2 regions of the Thioalkalivibrio sp. ALE16 genome follow, and region 1 is predicted to be linked to the other one. Evidence: predicted binding sites of a transcription regulator. Region 1 holds the regulator's gene; the other holds the start of a gene.
The links. The regulator sigma-54, encoded in region 1, starts transcription at its own class of promoters, with help from an activator protein. The targets are predictions, from matches to a motif close to TGGCANGNTNCNTGCTT.

Region 2: F627_RS0102150 (CmpA/NrtA family ABC transporter substrate-binding protein) is a predicted target of sigma-54. The motif match lies at 2,609-2,625, and genes of this name have one in related genera.

The regions. Positions count from the first base shown of each region.
Region 1 is NZ_KB906360.1:63,757-68,036, forward strand. Features, by position in the region: gene F627_RS0107455 (PTS sugar transporter subunit IIA) at 1-32, opposite strand, end outside; gene hpf (ribosome hibernation-promoting factor, HPF/YfiA family) at 36-374, opposite strand; gene F627_RS0107465 (RNA polymerase factor sigma-54) at 391-1,872, opposite strand; gene lptB (LPS export ABC transporter ATP-binding protein) at 1,962-2,732, opposite strand; gene lptA (lipopolysaccharide transport periplasmic protein LptA) at 2,729-3,256, opposite strand; gene lptC (LPS export ABC transporter periplasmic protein LptC) at 3,237-3,782, opposite strand; gene F627_RS0107485 (HAD family hydrolase) at 3,821-4,280, opposite strand, start outside.
Region 2 is NZ_KB906355.1:38,095-42,374, forward strand. Features, by position in the region: gene F627_RS0102135 (hypothetical protein) at 195-437, shown strand; gene F627_RS0102140 (DsrE family protein) at 528-884, shown strand; gene F627_RS0102145 (nitrate regulatory protein) at 1,012-2,325, shown strand; gene F627_RS0102150 (CmpA/NrtA family ABC transporter substrate-binding protein) at 2,805-4,109, shown strand; gene ntrB (nitrate ABC transporter permease) at 4,158-4,280, shown strand, end outside.

The sequences.
Region 1 (4,280 bases):
CGCTCGGCGGTGATCAGCTCGGCAATGGACATGGGTCAGGAGGCCTGCTCGCGGTTGCGCTGGGCGCCCTCGGCCCGGTGATGATCCTTGACCTTTTCCTTGTGCTTGATCAGCTGGCGGTCGACCTTGTCGATCAGCGCGTCGATGGCGGCGTACATGTCCTCGTGGGAGGCCTCGGCGTGGATGTGATTGCCGCTGACCTGGAGATTCGCCTCGGCCTTGTTGAACTGGTTCTGGGTCTTCTCGTGGGTCAGCACGACGTGCACGTCGATGACCTTGTCGAAGTGGCGCTCCAGCTTCGCGAACTTCTCGTTGACGTAGTCGCGCAGGGCGTCGGTGAGGTCCACATGGTGGCCGGTCAGGTTGATCTGCATGGTCGGGACTCCTTGGTTACTTGTGGCCGGTGGGCATGGAGGCCATCTGCCGGCGTTCGCTGGATGAAGGGATGTGCATCGCCTCGCGGTACTTGGCCACGGTGCGACGCGCCACATTGATGCCCCGGTCCGCCAGGATCTGGGCGAGCCGGGCATCGCTGAGCGGCTTGTTCGCGGGTTCGTCGTCGATCAATTCGCGAATCATGGCACGGATGGCGGTGGCGGAACACTCGCCACCGTCGTTGGTGCCGACGTGGCTGGAGAAGAAATACTTGAACTCGAAGACCCCGCGCGGGGTGTGCATGTATTTCTGGGTGGTCACCCGGGAGATGGTCGATTCGTGCATCTCCAGGATCTCGGCGATATCGCGCAGGATCAATGGCTGCATCGCGACCTCGCCATGTTCCAGGAAGCCTTGCTGGCGATGGACAATCGCCTCGGCAACGCGGAGCAGGGTGTCGTTGCGGCTGTGCAGGCTCTTCAGGAACCAGCGCGCCTCCTGCAGCTGGTCGCGCATGAAGGCACTGTCGCGGGCATCCGATACCTGGCGCACCATGCCGGCGTAGAGGTCGTTGATACGGATGCGTGGCGCGATCTCCGGGTTCAGCTCCACGCGCCAGCCCTCCGGGGTGTGGCGCACGTAGACATCGGGCACCACGTATTCGGAGGTGGCGGCACTGATCTGCGCGCCCGGTCGCGGGTTCAGGGTGCGGATCAGGTCCAGGGCGCGCGCCAGTTCGTCCGGGTCGCGCACACCCGACTGGCGTTGCAGGGCTTTATAATCGCGCTTGCCCAGGCTGTCCATGCCGTGTTCCAGGATCGCCCGGGCGGCCTCGCGGGCGGGGGCGTCCGGGGCCAGTTCGCGCAGCTGAATCTCCAGGCATTCGCGCAGATCGCGCGCGCCCACGCCCAGGGGGTCGCACTGCTGGATCCAGTGCAGGACTGCCTCGACCTCATCCACGCCGACGGGCTCTTCCTCGCCGCGGCTGATGGTCTCGGCCAGGGCCTCGAGGTCGCCTTCGAGATAGCCGTCGGGGCTGATCGCGTCGATCAGGGCCGCGCCGATGCGCTGGTCGCGCGGAGTCAGGTGGCTCAGGTGCAGCTGCCACAGCAGGTGGTCCTGCAGGCCCTCGCCGTCGTCGTCGCTGGTGTTTTCCAGCGGGTCGCGGTCATCCACGCCCTTGGGGGCGGGCGGCGGTTCGTAGATGTCGTCCCAGCGGCTGTCGGTGGTGAGCTCCTCGGGAATCACCTCATCGCTGGTGGTAGTGGCCTCCATGCGGTCGCCTTCCACCACCTCGCCCTCCGCGTCCAGGCGCTCGGCCCCGCCCATGTCGTCCTCGTCTTCCACCTGTTCCAGCATGGGGTTGCTCTCCAGCGCCTGCTGGATCTCCACCTGCAGCTCGAGCGTGGACAACTGCAACAGGCGGATCGCCTGCTGCAGTTGCGGGGTCATGGTGAGCGTTTGACCCAGCTGAAGATTCAGGCCGGGTTTCAGCATTGGCTGTGCGGGTCGCGGGTGACCATAAGAGCAATCTTAAATGCTGCCTCGTGGTTTGTGCACCGGCGCGGGTTGTGCGCGTGCCGGAATCACAGGCGGAAATTCTCGCCGAGATAGACCCGGCGCACCTGGGGATCGGCCAGTAGCTCGTCGGGTGTCCCGGCGGCCAGCAGGCGCCCCTCGCTCAGAATATAGGCCCTGTGGCAGATCCCGAGGGTTTCGCGCACGTTGTGATCGGAGATCAGAACACCGATGCCGCGCGCTGCAAGGTGGCGAATTACATCCTGGATATCGCCCACCGAGATCGGGTCCACCCCGGCAAAGGGCTCGTCCAGGCAGATGAATTGCGGGTCACCGGCCAGCGCCCGCGCAATCTCGGCGCGCCGACGTTCGCCGCCGGACAGCGCGATCCCGGGGCTGTGGCGCACGGTCTCGAGCTGAAACTCCTCGATCAGGGCGTCGCCGATACGCCGGCGTTCGTGGCGGTCCAGTCCGGGGCGCAGCTCCAGCACGGCCTGCAGGTTGTCCCACACGCTCAGGCGGCGAAAGATCGAGGCCTCCTGGGGCAGGTAGCCGAGACCGGCGCGGGCGCGCACGTGGATGGGCGCGCGGGTGATGTCGTGCCCGCCCAGGGTGATGCGCCCGGCGTTAGGGCGGATCAGCCCAACCAGGCTGTAGAAGCAGGTGGTCTTGCCGGCGCCGTTGGGACCCAGCAGGCCGACCACTTCACCGGGTGCGAGGTCGACATCCACCTGGTCGAGCACGGTGCGCTGGCCGTAGCGCTTGGTCAGTTCGCGCCCGATCAGGCGATCACGGGCCTCGGCGGGTGCCGGCGCCGGGCTGGTGGCGGGTGCGTTCATTCGTCGTCGCGTGGCTGGATGGTGATGCGTACGCGTTCGCTGTCGCCCTCGCCGCGTTCGGCCTCGATCACGTCGGTGGTCAGGTCGTAGGTGATGCGCTTGCCGCGCGCCTCTTCGCGGGTGGTGATCACATGGGCCTGGTCGGTGAGGATCATGCGGTCCTCGTTCAGCAGGTAGTCGATGCGCAGCGCGGTGGCGATGCGCATCTCGCCGGTCTCGGGGTCGGGGGATTCCAGGCGGGCCGGCTCGCCGTGGGCCTCCATCTCGTAGGGGCGACGATCCCGGGTGCGCACGTAGACCGTGTCGGCCTCCAGCGTCATGTCGCCGCGGATCACGATCACGTCCCCGGTGTAGGTGCCCAGGCCCTGGCGTTCGTCCATCTCCGCGCGGTCGGCGGTGATCTCCACCGGCAGCGAGGGTCCCGATCCCTGCTGGCCCAGGGCCGGCGTCGCCAGCAGGGCGGAGAGGAGGCCGGCCGCCGCAAGCAGGCCCGGCAGGCGGCGGCTATTCGGGATCGGGGTCATGCGCGGGGTCCTCCTCGCTCGCCTCGCTGTAGAGCGAGTACACGTCATGGAACAGCTCTATGGTATCCGCTCGCGAGTCCACGCGCAGGCCGGTGCCGCGCTGGAACAGCCCGGGCTGGTTCAGGGTGGAGAGGGCCTTCGAGGTGGCGACCATGGTGTCTGTGGCGATGCGTACATCCCGCGAGTCGATCACCGTCTGCACGCGTTCGCCGCGGGCTGGTTGTACGCCGTGGGTGGGGCCGACCAGGTCCAGGGTTTCGTCAGCCGGGCGGTGCAGGGCCGCCGGGGCGGTCCAGCGCCATTCGATACCGCCATCGGCGAACAGGTCGAGTTCCGGGGCATCCACCCACTGCGGCCCGTCGCGGCCGAATTCGCGCAGTCGGGTGCCCTGCAGCCGGTGGGTCCGCTCACCGTCGTCGCCGGTGGCGTGCAGCGTGAATCCGTCGATCTGCAGGGTCACCTCGCCCTCGGGCGGGGTGACCTCGGCGGTTGCGGGGCTTGCGCACGCCAGCGTGAACAGGACCAACGGCGGCGCCAGACCGTACCGGTTGCGTCTCCGCCGGCTCATCCGTTCAGGTAGGTCTCGAGCAGGGCGTCCAGCCGGTCCTGCGCGGCCAGCAGCCCCTCGCAGGCCTCGCGCACGGCGCCGCGCCCGCCGTGGGCCTCGGTGACCCACTGGGCGTGGCGGCATACCAGCGGGTGGGCGTCCCCGACCGCGATCCCGAGCCCGACCCGCTGCATGGCCGGCAGATCGACGATGTCGTCGCCCATGAAGGCGGCTTCCGCCGGGTCATGGCCGGTGCGCTGCAGCAACTCGTGCAGGGCCTCGCCCTTGTCGCGGCGGCCCTGGATCAGGTGCTCCACGCCCAGGTCCCGCATGCGGTGTTCGACCACCCCGGAGGTGCGCCCGGTCAGGATGGCGATGTCGAGGCCGCCGTCCAGCGCCAGGCGGATCCCGTGGCCGTCGCGGCTGTTGAAGGCCTTGTACTGCTCGCCGCCATCGCCCAGGAACAGGCTGCCGTCG
Region 2 (4,280 bases), on a different contig from region 1:
GGCGGCGGGGCTGTCTGCACCACGGTCCTCCGAGCGGAGGATCGAATCTGTTGATGCAGACCCCGGTGAGGCCAGGCCACCCGGGTCGCTACTCCCCTGAAGCTGGCAGGATTCTAGTCATCCAGGTCCGCGCGGGCAAGGACGATCGCGGCTCCGGGCTGCGCCGCCGCCGGGGCTTGGGTAGCATGCGCGCGATGAAAACCTTCGTTCACTGGGTCGATCGCGCACCCCTGTGGCTGTTTGCCCTGCTGGTTGCGACCGTCGGCCTGGCCCCCTGGACCCCCGAGCCGCATGTTGCGGAGAAACTGCGCTGGCTGTTCGCCGGTGAGCTGACGCGGCTACCGGACATTCTTGACCTGGTCCTCCACGCCACACCGTGGCTGTTGATGGCCTTCAAGCTCTACCGCAACAGCGTCACGGCCCGCGGCACCCCCTGACCCGAGTGTTTCCCCGCCGCTTGTGGGAAATCGACGCCGCGATCACCGGCCGCTACCGTTTTCGCACCTTTTCAACCCCGGGAGACTCCCATGCGCTTTATTGTTGCCGTCACCGCCGGTACCGACGACCCGACCCGCGCCACGCTTGGCATGATCGCCGCCAATGTGGCCAAGCAGCAGGGCCACGATGTTACCGTCTGGCTGCAGGGCGAGGCGGTGAACATCGCCAACCGCAACGTGTACGACAAGATCGTCGGCCACAACATGCCGGCAATGAAGGACATCGTGGATTCGCTGGTCAGTGAAGGCGTCCCGTTCTGGGCCTGCGAGGCCTGCGCCAAGGGTCGCGACGTCGGCGAGCACAACTTCCTGCCGAACGCCGAGATGGCCGGCATGGGCCACTACGTCCAGGCCGTCGCCGAGTTCGACCGCTCCATGAGCTTCTGATCGGCCGTGCCGTTCCGCGGGCGGGGCGTGATGCCCCACCCGTTTTTGTTTGTACCCCCGCTGCCAGTCGATCGAACTGGCACATCGCATGCTTGTTTGTTCCGGGAGTGATTCACGGACGACGAGCATGACCCAGAACACATCCCCTAATTTTTCCCTCGAAGAGTCCATTGGCGATTTCCTGGTCGCCTCGCGCAAGTGCGAGGTGGTGAGCCTGGAGCGCCTGCTGGAGGCGGTGCAGCTGGTCGGGCGCATCCGTGCGCTGGTGCATGCCCTGCAGCGCGAGCGCGGGGCCTCCAGCCTCTGGATCGGGTCCGGCGGCCAGCGCTATACCCGCGAACTGGAGCAGTACCGGGCCGAGTCGGACGCCGCCGCGGCCGCGTTCCGCGAGCACCTGGATGGCTGGCTGGCCCCGGACGCCTGCGCCCATGGCCGTAGCCGGCTGCTGGGGCGCATGGCGCTGGCGCTGCATGGCCTGTCCGGCCTGGGCAGCCTGCGCGAGGAGGTCCTGGAGCTGACCCTGAGCCCGATGGACTCGACCCGCGGCTTCAGCGAGCTGATTCGCGCCCTGATGGCCCTGGTGTTCGAGGCTGCGGATTCGGCGACCGATCCCGAGGTCTCGCGGGCCCTGGTGGCCCTGCTGAACTTCATGCAGGGCAAGGAACTGGCAGGGCAGGAGCGCGCGATCGGGGCCGCCGGGTTTGGCGCCGCGAACTTCGAGCCCGAACTGCGCCAGGCGCTGGTCCATCGGATCGATGCCCAGGAACGGGCGTTCCGCATCTTCTCCGAGTTCGCGGCACCGGCGGCCTGTGCCGCCTGGCGCGAGCTGCAGACGGCGGCCTTCGCCGCCGACATCGAGCGTCTGCGCCGCCGGGCCTGTACCGAGGTCTCCGGGCACCACGACCCCGCCCGGGCCGAGGAATGGTTTGCCTGTACCACCGCGCGCATCGACGCGATGAAGGAGATCGAGGATCTGCTGGAGATGCACCTGAACGAGTGCTGCTCGGCACGCATCACGGCGGATCGCGCGGACCTCGGCGCGGTGCGTGACCGGGTCGCGCAACTCGCCGAGTCGGAACTGCGCGACAGCGTCCCGTATGCGGTGTTCTTCGGCGCGCCGGAGGGCCTGGAGCCCGCGCAGGAGGAGGGCGATGCCGCACTCAACGTACCGATCGTCGGACACTCGGTGATGGACCTGGTGCAGCGCCAGGCGGCCCGGCTGCAGTCGGTGGAGGACGAGCTGCATGCGGCACGCCAGGCCCTGGCCGAGCGCAAGACCATCGAGCGCGCCAAGGCGCTGCTGATCCAGCACCGCGGCCTCAGCGAGGACCAGGCCTACAAGCTCCTGCGCCAGACGGCGATGAACCAGAACCGGCGCCTGGCCGAGGTCGCCGAGGCGACCGTCGCGATGTCCGACCTGCTGGGCAAGGGCGGCCTGTAGCTAACTCCCCGGGAAATGGATGCCGGCCCTGTGGGAGCGGGCTTGCCCGCGAAGCCCCTGCCAGTGTCCGCGACTGGCAGGGGCTTCGCCGCCAGGGCGGCTCCTACAGGTAGTGCACCAGCGCGGTTCATCTGCACCGCAAGCGCGCCCCAGTCTGGTGCCTTGCGGATCGTCTCCCGGGCGCCGGGTTTTCCGAAAGCGTTCGACTCCATACGGCGAACCATCCGATTTTCCCGCGCCATGGCGCGATTGTTTCTGGCGGGGTCGATTAGCAACGGCTAATTGGCACACCTCCTGCAAGACATTGAGCAAGACGAGCCAACGGCGGTTCGTCGCCTGACAACAGGGAGACCCGACGACCGGGCCTCCCAAGGGACTGGACAAAGGCGTCCATCACCCGGCTGCAAACGCGGCCGGGCTGATGTGACGCCTTTTTTCGTTTTTGGGATGTGTTTGCTGACAAGGGGAGTGAACCCGCAATGACCGATCACACGAATGACACGAAAAAGACCTCCGGCCTGTCGCGCCGGCGTTTCCTGGGCGGCATGGCCGCCGGGATCGGCGCGACCGCGCTGGGTGTTTCCGGGGCCGCGCCGTGGGGCTATGCGAAGGCCGGCAACGGCAAGCCGGAGACGACCGAGGCGAAGCTGGGCTTTATCGCCCTGACCGACGCCGCGCCGCTGTTCGTCGCGCTGGAGAAGGGATTCTTCGCCGCCCATGGCATGCCCGACGTGCAGGTGCTGAAGCAGTCCTCCTGGGGCACGGTGCGCGACAACCTGGAACTGGGCTCGCGCCGCGGCGGTATCGATGGCTCGCACATCCTGACGCCGATGCCCTACCTGATCCACCGCCGTGGCACGCCGATGACGATCCTCGCGCGGCTGAACCTGGCCGGGCAGTGCATCTCGGTGGGCGACGAATACGCGGACCTGAAGGTCGGGACCGACACGACCGAGTTCAAGGGCGCGCTGGCCGAGAAGGCCGCCGGCGGTGACGACATCCGCGCGGCGATGACCTTTCCCGGCGGGACCCATGACCTGTGGATCCGCTACTGGATGGCCGCCGGTGGGATCGACCCGGATCGCGACATCGCCACCATCGTCGTCCCGCCGGCGCAGATGGTCGCCAACATGCGCGTCGGTTCCATGGACACCTTCTGTGTCTGCGAGCCCTGGAACATGCAGCTGATCAACCAGGGCATCGGCTACACCGCGAACACCACCGGCGAGCTCTGGCACAACCACCCGGAAAAGGCGCTGGGGATGCGCGCGGACTGGGTGGAAGCCAATCCGAATGCGGCCCGCGCCCTGACAATGGCGGTAATGGAGGCGCAGATGTACTGCGAGGATCCGGCGAACAAGGAAGAGGTCGCCGAGATCTGTTCGCGCCGGCGCTACATCCACGCCCCGTACGCCGACATCATCGATCGCATGCAGGGGAACTTCGACTACGGCACCGGCCGCGTGGTCGAGGACCACCCCGACCAGATGCGCTACTGGAAGGACCAGGCCTCCTATCCCTTCAAGAGCCACGACCTGTGGTTCCTTACCGAGGACATCCGCTGGGGTTACCTGCCGCCGGATCTCGACATGCAGGCCCTGGTAGACGAGGTCAACCGCGAGGATATCTGGCGCGAGGCGGCCGACACGCTTGGCATCGATTCGGCCGACATCCCCGAATCCACCTCGCGCGGCCAGGAAACGTTCTTCGACGGCAAGGTCTTCGACCCGGAAGACCCGCAGGCCTACCTCGACAGCCTGGAGATCAAGGCGATCGCGTCCTGACGCGGCGGCCCGCCGACACCTGCACAGACGATTCAAGAGGATTCGATGATGAGTGCCATTCTCGATCGCAACATGACCTTCGGCGCCGGGCGCGAACGTCCGGCGGCCGCGGAGACCTCCACGGCCCCGGTGGCCCGCTCGGCCCCGCCGTCGGCCCGTTCCGGCGGTGCC